Regions from separate parts of the Acidovorax sp. SDU_ACID1 genome, predicted to be linked through region 2. Evidence: predicted binding sites of a transcription regulator. Region 2 holds the regulator's gene; each other region holds the start of a gene.
The links. Region 2 encodes FNR, which switches genes on or off when oxygen is low (the NO sensors DNR and NnrR bind a similar motif). Its sites were predicted from a motif close to TTGATNNNNATCAA; they were not measured.
Positions count from the first base shown of each region.

Region 1: a site for FNR is predicted at 1,137-1,150, ahead of AAG689_RS19445 (type IV pili methyl-accepting chemotaxis transducer N-terminal domain-containing protein). Genes of this name have one in related genera too.
Region 3: a site for FNR is predicted at 2,148-2,161, ahead of AAG689_RS05675 (type IV pili methyl-accepting chemotaxis transducer N-terminal domain-containing protein). Genes of this name have one in related genera too.

Region 1 is NZ_CP152342.1:3,967,905-3,971,172, reverse strand. It holds gene AAG689_RS19450 (adenosylcobalamin-dependent ribonucleoside-diphosphate reductase) at 1-1,052, shown strand, start outside; gene AAG689_RS19445 (type IV pili methyl-accepting chemotaxis transducer N-terminal domain-containing protein) at 1,184-3,112, shown strand; gene AAG689_RS19440 (response regulator) at 3,109-3,268, shown strand, end outside.
Region 2 is NZ_CP152342.1:2,898,074-2,901,341, reverse strand. It holds gene ccoG (cytochrome c oxidase accessory protein CcoG) at 1-587, shown strand, start outside; gene AAG689_RS14315 (FixH family protein) at 647-928, shown strand; gene AAG689_RS14310 (hypothetical protein) at 1,044-1,331, shown strand; gene fnr (fumarate/nitrate reduction transcriptional regulator Fnr) at 1,357-2,079, opposite strand; partial or broken gene hemN (oxygen-independent coproporphyrinogen III oxidase) at 2,275-3,268, shown strand, end outside.
Region 3 is NZ_CP152342.1:1,156,504-1,159,771, reverse strand. It holds gene AAG689_RS05685 (aldehyde dehydrogenase family protein) at 1-499, shown strand, start outside; gene AAG689_RS05680 (DUF2889 domain-containing protein) at 586-1,155, shown strand; gene AAG689_RS05675 (type IV pili methyl-accepting chemotaxis transducer N-terminal domain-containing protein) at 1,234-2,007, opposite strand; gene moaA (GTP 3',8-cyclase MoaA) at 2,215-3,268, shown strand, end outside.

The DNA of each region.
Region 1 (3,268 bases), 1.1 Mb from region 2:
TGTCCATCGCACCCACGGGCACCGTGAGCCTGGCCTTTGCCGACAACGCCTCCAACGGCATCGAGCCGCCGTTCTCGTGGACCTACACGCGCCGCAAGCGCGAGGCCGACGGCAGCAAGAGCGAGTACGTGGTGGAAGACTACGCCTGGCGCCTGTACAAGACCCTCGGCGGCGACGTGAACCGGCTGCCCGAGTATTTCGTGAACGCCATGGACATGGCGGCCGCCGACCACGTGGCCATGATGGAGGCCGTACAGCCCTACGTGGACACGGCCATCTCCAAGACAGTGAACGTGCCCGAGGACTACCCCTACGGCGACTTCAAGAACCTGTACCTGCAGGCTTGGCACTCGGGCCTCAAGGGCCTGGCCACCTACCGCCCCAACAGCATTCTGGGCGCTGTGCTGGAAGTGCCTGCCGCCGCACCGGCTCCGGCCCCGGAGCCCGCTGCTGCAGCCCCTGCCTTCGATCCCATGCGCACCATGATCGAGAGCCGCCCCAAGGGCGGCCTGTCGGCCGTGGCCGAGAAGCTGGAATACTGGACGCAGGAAGGCCACAAGACCCTCTACCTCATCGTCTCCTTCCTGCCCGTGCCGGACGGCCGGGGCGGCACGGTGGACCGCGCCATCGAGTTCTTCATGCCCGTGGGCCAGAGCGGCGAGTCGCAGCAGTGGATCACCTCCAGCATGCGCCTGCTGTCGCTGGCCGCGCGCGGCGGCTTCCTGGAGCGGGCGCTGTCGGACATGCGCAAGGTGGCCTGGGATCGCGGCCCCGTGCGCTTGGGGCAGCACGAACGCGCCGACGGCGCGCGCGTACCGCTATGGCACGACTCCGAGGTGGCCGCCATCGCCTATGCCGTGCAGAACATCCTGGCCGGCCGCGCCCAGGCGCCCCAGCAGCAGGTGCTGCCGCTGGACGAGCCCGACATGCCTGCCGGCATGCCGCCCGCCATGGCCGGCAAGAAGTGCCACGAATGCGGCGCCCATGCCGTGATCCGCAAGGATGGCTGCGACTACTGCACCCAGTGCGGTGCATTGGGTAGCTGCGGTTGATGCTTCTGAAACGATAGCTGGTCGCGCCTGACCAGCAAGGGCTGCGGGCGAATTTCATTTAAATCGTCCTGGCCCTCGTACCGCTTGATGCAGGTCAAGGTGGACGGGCCGTGCCTGCCTACACTGCCTCCATGCGCAAGAAGCCCACGCTGTCCACCAAGCTGCTGGCCATGGGCACGGTCTTCCTGTTCGTGGCCCTGGCTTCCATCGGCTTCACGCTGTGGGTGACTTGGCAGCTCGAAGGCGGCGCGGCCGCCGTGAACGAGGCGGGCCGCCTGCGCATGAACATGCTGCGCATGGTGCTGGCGCAGCAGAACGAGTCGCCCGAGGAGGTGGCGCGGCTGGCGCAGCGCTTCGATGCCAGCCTGGAACTGCTGCGCATGGGCGACCCGGCGCGGCCGCTGTTCGTGCCCTGGAGCGATGCCACGCACGAGCGCTACGAGCACGTCACCCGGCAATGGCGCGCGCTGCAGGAGGTCTGGAAGACCTCCCACCCGCCGGGCGGCACCGAGGCCGTGGCCCTGGGCGATGCCTTCGTGCACCAGCTCGACGGTTTCGTCGAGGCCATCGAGATCCAGATCGTGCGCTGGACCGCCGCACTGCACCTGTTCCAGCTCTTCATGGTGGCGCTGGCCATCGGAGCCGCCGTGGCCTTCATGGCGCTGAGCTACCTGCTGGTTCTCAACCCCGTGACGCGGCTGCAGCAGGCGCTGGCCAGCGTGCGGCGCGGCGCGCTGGACACGCGCCTGGCCGTGGAGACGGACGACGAGTTCGGCCAGCTCGCGGCGGGCTTCAACCTCATGGCCCATGCGCTGCAGGCCTCGCACGAGGACCTGGAGCGCAAGGTGCGCGAGAAGACCGCCAGCATCGAGGTGCAGAACCAGCGCCTGTCCGCGCTCTATGCGGTGAGCGCCCTGGGCGCCGAGGCCGGCAGCCTGGACGTGCTGACCCAGGGCTTCGTGCAGCAGATCCGCCGCGTGGCCGGCTGCGACGCGGCCGCCGTGCGCTGGTCCGACGAGGCCAACGAGCGCTACGTGCTGCTGGCCTCCGACGGGCTGCCGCGCTCCCTGGCCGAGGAGGAGCATTGCCTGCTCACCGGCACCTGCGAGTGCGGGCAACTGCAGGCCGATGCGCGCATGCGCGTGATCCCCATCGCCCCTGCGTCGGACGTGCAACTGCCGCACTGCCGCGAGGCCGGCTTCGAGACCGTGGTGAGCATCCCCGTGCAACTGCAGCAGCGCCTGCTGGGCGAAGTGACGCTGTTCTACCGCACGCCGCTCGCGCTGTCGGACGGCATGCGCGAGCTGCTGTCCACCATGGCGCGCCACCTGGCCAGCTCCATGGAGAGCCTGCGCGCCACGGCGCTGGAGCGCGAGGCCGCCGTGGCCGAGGAGCGCGGACTGATCGCGCGCGAGCTGCACGACTCCATCGCCCAGTCGCTGGCCTTCCTCAAGATCCAGACGCAGCTGCTGCGCGATGCCGTCGCCAAGGACAACGCCGTAGCGCGCGACCGCAGCATCGACGAGCTGGACGTGGGCGTGCGCGAGTGCTACGCCGACGTGCGCGAGCTGCTGGTGCACTTCCGCACCCGTACCAAGGACGAGGACATCGAGGACGCGCTGCGCGCCACGCTCTCCAAGTTCGAGCACCAGACGGGCGTGGCCACGTCGCTCGCCATGGCGGGCCAGGGCCTGCCGCTGGCGCCGGACGTGCAGGTGCAGGTGCTGCACATCGTGCAGGAAGCGCTGTCCAATGTGCGCAAGCACGCCGGCGCGCGCCGCGTGGAGCTGCGTGTGCTGCGCCACCCGCGCTGGCGCTTCGAGGTGCACGACGACGGCCGGGGCTTCCGCCCGCAGGACGTGCCGCCCGATTCGCTGCACGTGGGCCTGGGCATCATGCGCGAGCGCGCGCAGCGAATCGGCGCCGCGCTGCGGCTGGACTCCGCCCCGGATGGCGCGGGCACCAGGGTGATCGTGGAGCTGCCTCCCATGCGCCGCGAGGAGGACCATGAAGGCACCCACGGCGAAGCGCTTCCCCTTTCCCTTGCTACCACGCCATGACCTCCTGCATCTCCGTCTTCCTGATCGACGACCATACCCTGCTGCGCCGCGGCCTGGTGGCCCTGCTGTCGCAGCAGCCGGACCTGCGCGTGGTGGGCGAGGCCGGCGACGCCGGCGAGGCGCTGCGCCAGCTGCCGGTGCTGCGGCCCGACGTGA
Region 2 (3,268 bases):
CTACGGGCATCGATATCCGGGAGGGCCTGCAGTATGAATGCATTGGCTGCGGCCTCTGCGTGGATGCATGCAACACCGTGATGGACAAGATGAAGTACCCGAGAGGGCTGATCCGCTTCTCTACGCAGAACGGCGTGAAGAACCATTGGACGCAGTCGCAGATGCTCAAGCGCGTGCTGCGTCCGCGCGTGCTGATCTATACGGCTGTGCTGGCCTTGCTGTGCGTGGGCATGCTGGCCAGCCTCGTGGTGCGCACGCCGCTCAAGGTGGACGTGGTCCGCGACCGCGCGGCACTGTCCCGGATCGTGGCAGGCGGCAAGCTGGAAAACATCTACCGCTTGCAGATCATGAATGCCACCGAAGGCACGCAGCGCTACCGTATCAGTGCGCGCGGGCTGGAAGGGCTGGAAGTCGCCTCCGAATCGGAGATCGATATCGGACCGGCCGAGTCGCGCTGGGTGGCAGTGCGGCTGCAGGTGCCCTATGGTTCTGCCGCGCCCGGGTCGCACACTGTGTTTTTCGACATCCAGGCACAAGGCGATAAAGCGCAGGTGGCCGAGAAGTCGGTGTTCCTGGTACCCCGCTGATGGGCTTGCCAGGTGGTTATGTTCAGGTCAGGCCTCCTTATGGGGCCAAGGAGTTTCCCATGCCCGCAGTCCCATCCATGAATGAATCGCCAGTGGCGCAGCCTTGGTGGAAATATGGCCATGTCTGGCTGGTGATCGCCGGGCCGGTGATCGTGGTGATCGCTGGCTTCGTGACGCTGTGGCTCGCGATCCGGCAGCCCGACCCTGTATTGGCGGAAGACTATTACCAGCGTGGCCTAGAGATCAACAAGACGCTCCAGCATTCCGAGGCCAGCATGGCCCCTGCGATAAAGGGCCGCAACCATGCCGCCACGCCCCTCGAGGACCAGCCTCGCCGGTGACGCGGAGCCGCATCCGAAAAGAATTGATGCAGGTAAGGGGAATCGAGAGGTCGGGTACTCTTTGCACGCGCAGGGCATGATGCTAGGCTGTCACCATTGCAAGGAGGCACGCGAAATGTGGACGCAGCGACTGATGTGGATTGCCTGGCCCGCCTTTCTGATGGCAGGGGTCATGGAAATGGTGGTGTTTGCCTTCGTGGATCCGGAGGCATTGCACTGGTTCGACCAACCCATGAACCTATCGCGGCAAGGCGTTTACACCGTTGCCTTCTTCATCTTCTGGTTGGTGATCATGGCGTCGAGTGCATTGACGACCATGCTGTCCCTCTCGCCGTTCGAGGTCAACCGCTGTCCTGTGCCCAAGGGAGACCGTCCCCTGGACTGCGCAAAGTATTCGTCCTGAAGACGCGGGCCGCCTGCAAGGCGGTTCAGTGGCAGGCTTGTTGGCTGTTCACGATGCGTTTCAGGGCATCGGTGTCCACGATGCGGACATGCCGCTGCTTGACTTCCACGATGCCTTCTTCCACGAATTTCGAGAATGTACGGCTCACGGTTTCCAGCTTGAGACCGAGGTAGCTGCCGATTTCCTCACGCGTCATGCGCAGGACCAGTTCCGACTGGGAAAATCCCCGCGCATGCAGGCGCTGCACCAGATTCAACAGGAAAGCCGCTAGACGCTCCTCGGCGCGCATGCTGCCGAGCAGGAGCATGACGCCATGTTCACGCACGATCTCGCGGCTCATGATCTTGTGCACATGGCTCTGCAGTGCCGTCACTTCGCGGGAGAGCTCTTCAATGCGGTCGAAGGGCATCACGCAGACTTCTGCATCCTCGAGCGCTACGGCGTCGCAGGTGTGCCTGTCGTTCACGATGCCATCGAGGCCGATGATCTCCCCGGCCATCTGGAAGCCGGTGACCTGATCGCGTCCATCCTCCGTGGCGACGCAGGTCTTGAAAAAGCCCGTGCGGATCGCAAAAAGGGAAGTGAAGGCTTCACCGTTGCGAAACAGCGTGCCGCCTCGCTTGATCTTGCGGCGGATGGCCACGATTTCGTCGATGCGTTGCAATTGCTGGTCGTTCAGCCCCAGGGGCATGCAAAGCTCGCGCAAGTTGCAGTTGGAACACGCAACTTTGATGGTCTGCAGATTCATGTGCACGGGCGCCCTGTTCATGTGGCTAGCTTACCTCTGAAACCCCTGGAGGCGGAAATGCCGCAGGGAATTGACCGACTTTGAGCCGAAATCAAATTGTCGCTATCCTGACCCCGTGAGTGCTTGATTAAAGTCAAGGACGAGCCGGGGTCTCTGCGGCACAGTGGATAGTCAGATACAAGGAAAATTTTCCCCATGACTGTTGTCACCACCGAGCTCTTGCGTCGCTTCGATGTGCCTGGGCCGCGCTACACCTCCTACCCGACGGCGGACCGTTTCGTGGAGGCTTTTGGCGAAGAAGAATACATTCTTGCGCTGCAGCAGCGCCGCGTGGGTTCGGCGGCCAAAGCGATGCCATTGTCGCTGTATGTGCACATCCCGTTTTGCGAGTCGCTGTGCTACTACTGCGCATGCAACAAGATTATCACGCGGCACCCGGAACGGGCGGAGGTCTACCTGCGCTATCTGAGTCGGGAGATCGACCTGCATACGGCCCATTGCGGTGTCGGGCAGCACGTCAGCCAGTTGCATCTGGGAGGGGGACGCCGACATTCCTGTCCGACGAGGGGCTGCGCGAGCTCATGGGCATGCTGCGCCGCAGCTTCGTGCTGGCGCCTGGGGGCGAATATTCGATTGAAGTGGATCCGCGCACGGTCGACGAGCAGCGCCTGGCTCTGCTGGCGGAACTGGGCTTCAACCGGCTCAGCTTCGGTGTGCAGGATTTCGACCCCGAGGTGCAGAAAGCGGTGCACCGCGTGCAGCCCGCGGAGAAGGTATTCGCCCTGGTGGCGAGCGCCCGCAAGCTGGGATTCGAGTCGGTCAACGTGGATCTGATCTACGGTTTGCCACGCCAGACTCCGGAGTCCTTCGACCGTACGCTGGAGCAGGTCACCCAGTTGCGCCCGGACCGCATTGCGCTCTACGCGTATGCCCACCTGCCCGAGCGGTTCAAGGCGCAGCGGCGCATCGTCTCCGCCGAGTTGCCCATGGCATCGGCCAAAGTGTCCATGCTGGCCCGCTCCATGGATGTCTTCATGGCTAGCGGCTATGTGTACGTGGGCATGGATCATTTTGCCTTGCCGGACGACGCTCTGGCCGTGGCCAAGCGCCAGGGGCGCCTGCATCGCAACTTCCAGGGCTACAGCACCCAGCCTGACTGCGACCTGATCGGCCTGGGCGTCTCGGCCAT
Region 3 (3,268 bases), 1.7 Mb from region 2:
CGCCATGGACCTGGACCTGGGCCCGCTGATCCGCCAGAGCCAGCAGCAGCGCGTGTGGGACTTCCTCTCCGACGCGCAGGTGGCCGGCATCCCGCTCGTAGCCCAGGGCACGGTGGTCGACGAGGCGCCCGACACCGGCTTCTACCAGGCCCCCGCCCTGCTGCGCGACGTGCCGGTGGACCACCGCCTGGCGCAGGAGGAAATCTTCGGCCCCGTGCTGGCCGCCATGCCCTTCGAGGGCGAAGACGAAGCCGCCCACCTGGCCAACGCCACGCCCTTCGGCTTGGTGGCCGGCATCTGGACGCGCGACGGCGCGCGCCAGTTCCGCATGGCGCGGCGCATCGCCAGCGGCCAGGTGTTCATCAACAACTACGGCGCGGCCGGCGGCGTGGAGCTGCCCTTCGGCGGCGTGAAGTCCAGCGGCTACGGCCGCGAAAAGGGCTTCGAGGCTCTCTACGGCTTCACCACCCTCAAGACCGTGGCCATCCGCCACGGCTGAACGGCCCCGCGCGGTGCAGCGGCGGCCTGCCGCCGCCCCTGCACCGCCGGCCTCTACTCTCCCCTCTCCCGGTTTTCGCGTTGTCCATGCCTCTGTCGCCCCCCGCCCCCCGCACCGCCCAACACGTTCGCCGCGTCACCTACCAGGGGTTCGCGCGCGAGGACGGCCTGTGGGACATCGAGGGCGAGCTGCACGACAGCAAGGCCCAGGACCGCCCCGCCCTGCGCAACCCCGAGCGCATCCGCCGCGCCGGCGAGCCCGTGCACCACATGTGGCTGCGCGTGACGGTGGACGGCGACCTCGTGGTGCGCGCCATCGAGTCCGCCATGGACGCCCACCCCCTGGGCGACTGCCCCGAGGCCCAGCGCGCGCTGCAATCCATGGTGGGCTGCAGCATGGCGCGCGGCTGGCGCCAGGCCATCCAGTCCCGCCTGGGCGGCGTGGCCAGTTGCACCCACCTGCGCGAGCTGCTGTTCAACCTGGCCACCGCCACCTTCCAGACCGTGCAGGGCGCCTTCAAGAGCGAAGGCGACGCGCCGCCGCGCCACCTGGGCCAGTGCACGGGCTGGGACTTCAACGGCAGCGGCGTGCAGGAGCACTACCCCCAGTTCTACGGCCACGTGCCGCGCCCGGCATCGCCTCCGAAGGCGGCGTGAGCGGGCGCGAAGAATATCAGCCAAAACAGCCTCCAGCGCCCGCCCATCAAGCGCGAGCAGCTATTTTTCGTATAGCAATCAACCCAGGACATCCCGCAGCGCGACCTCGTAGAGGGCCGTGAGGCTGTCCATCAGCTCCAGCAGGCGCTCGCTGGTGGTGGCCACGTTGTCCAGGCCGCGCGCATCGGGCTGGCGCTTGAGCGCCGCGTCGAAGAACACCCACTGGGCCTGCCCCTGCTCCAGCGCCTGGCGGATCGCGGGCGTGGAGATCGGGGCCTTGGCCAGCTGGGCCAGCGCGCGCTGGAATTCCTCGGCATCGCCCGCCATCTGCTCGCGCACGGCGCGGCCGTCCAGGCCCGCGGCCATCAGCTCGTAGTTCTTGGCCAGGCGCTGCGACAGCATGCGCTGGCGGCCCGCCGTGTTCACCAGCCGGGCCGTGGGGGCATGGGCCAGCTTCTCCAGCGCCTCGGTGGCGGCGTGGGCCGCCGCCATCATCTGATCGGACTGGGCGGACACGGCGGCGAAGCCCTCCTTGCTGGGCGCCTGGCCCAGCAGCGCGTCCAGCCGGTCGGCGCTGCGGCGCACGTCCTGCAGCTGGCGCGCTACCTCGGGCGGCCAGGCCTGGCCATCCATCTCCTCGAAGCCGGCCAGCACCTGCCTGCGCGTATGGCCCAGCACGTCGCGCGCACGCTCGGGCACCACGCCCAGGTGCAGCTGGCCATAGGCCTTGGCCGCGCGCTGCGACAGAGCCCGAAAGCGCGCCGTGCGGTTGATGGCCGTCGCCAGCGCCATGCGCGCCTGGGCGGACAGCGGCAGCGCCGGCACGATGAAGGCCGCGGCCAGCGTGCGCATGGCGACGCGGCGGCTGCGCCGGCAGGACGGTGCGAGGGAGGCGGGGGAGTGGAGCGGTGGCTGGGCATGCCCGCCATTCTGGGAGCGCAGCCGCGCGGCGCTTCTGATGCCGGTCAAACGGCGGCCCCGGCCCCGGCCGATTGACCGACATCAAATTCCGCCCTGCCTGGGCCACCCCCCGCGCCCCCTTGGGGCACAATTTGGCCCATGGCTGAACGTGTGATTCCCGTGGTGGACCAGCGCAGCACGGTGCTGGTGCCCACCGTGCGCAGCGGCGTGCCCGCCGCGCCGAGCGGCGAGTTGGCGGACCTGCGCGGGCGGCCCCTGCGCGACCTGCGCATCAGCGTGACCGACCGGTGCAACTTCCGCTGCAGCTACTGCATGCCCAAGGAAGTGTTCGACCGCAACTACCGCTACCTCCCGCACGACGACCTGCTGCGCTTCGAGGAGATCACGCGGCTGGCACGCCTGTTCATGGCGCACGGCGTGCGCAAGATCCGCCTGACCGGCGGCGAGCCCCTGCTGCGCAAGGACCTGGAGCGGCTCGTCGCCCAGCTCGCCGGGCTGCGCACCGTGGAGGGCCGCCGGCCCGACCTGACGCTGACCACCAACGGCTCGCTGCTGGCGCGCAAGGCCCGCGCGCTCAAGGACGCGGGGCTGCGGCGCGTCACCGTCAGCCTGGACAGCCTGGACGACGCCATCTTCCGCCGCATGAACGACATGGACTTTCCCGTGGCCGACGTGCTGGCCGGCATCGAGGCCGCGCAGGCCGCGGGGCTGGAGCGCATCAAGGTCAACATGGTAGTCAAGCGCGGCACCAACGACCACGAGGTCGTGCGCATGGCGCGGCACTTCCGCGGCACAGGCATCACGCTGCGCTTCATCGAATACATGGACGTGGGCGCCACCAACGGCTGGCGCATGGACGAGGTGCTGCCCTCGGCCGACGTCATCGCGCGCCTGCAGGCCGAGCTGCCCCTGGTGCCGCTGGCCGCCACGGCCGTGGGCGAGACCGCGCAGCGCTGGGGCTATGCCGGGCCCGACGGCCGGCACGATCCGCGCCTGGGCGAGGTGGGCGTCATCAGCAGCGTCACCCAGGCCTTCTGCGGCGACTGCAACCGCGCGCGCCTGTCCATGGAGGGGCGGCTGTACCTGTGCCTGTTCGCTACTCAGGGCTGGGACCTGCGCCGCCTGCTACGCGGCGAAGTGAGCGACGCGCAGATCTCCGCCGCCATCGCCGACATCTGGCAGGGCCGCAGCG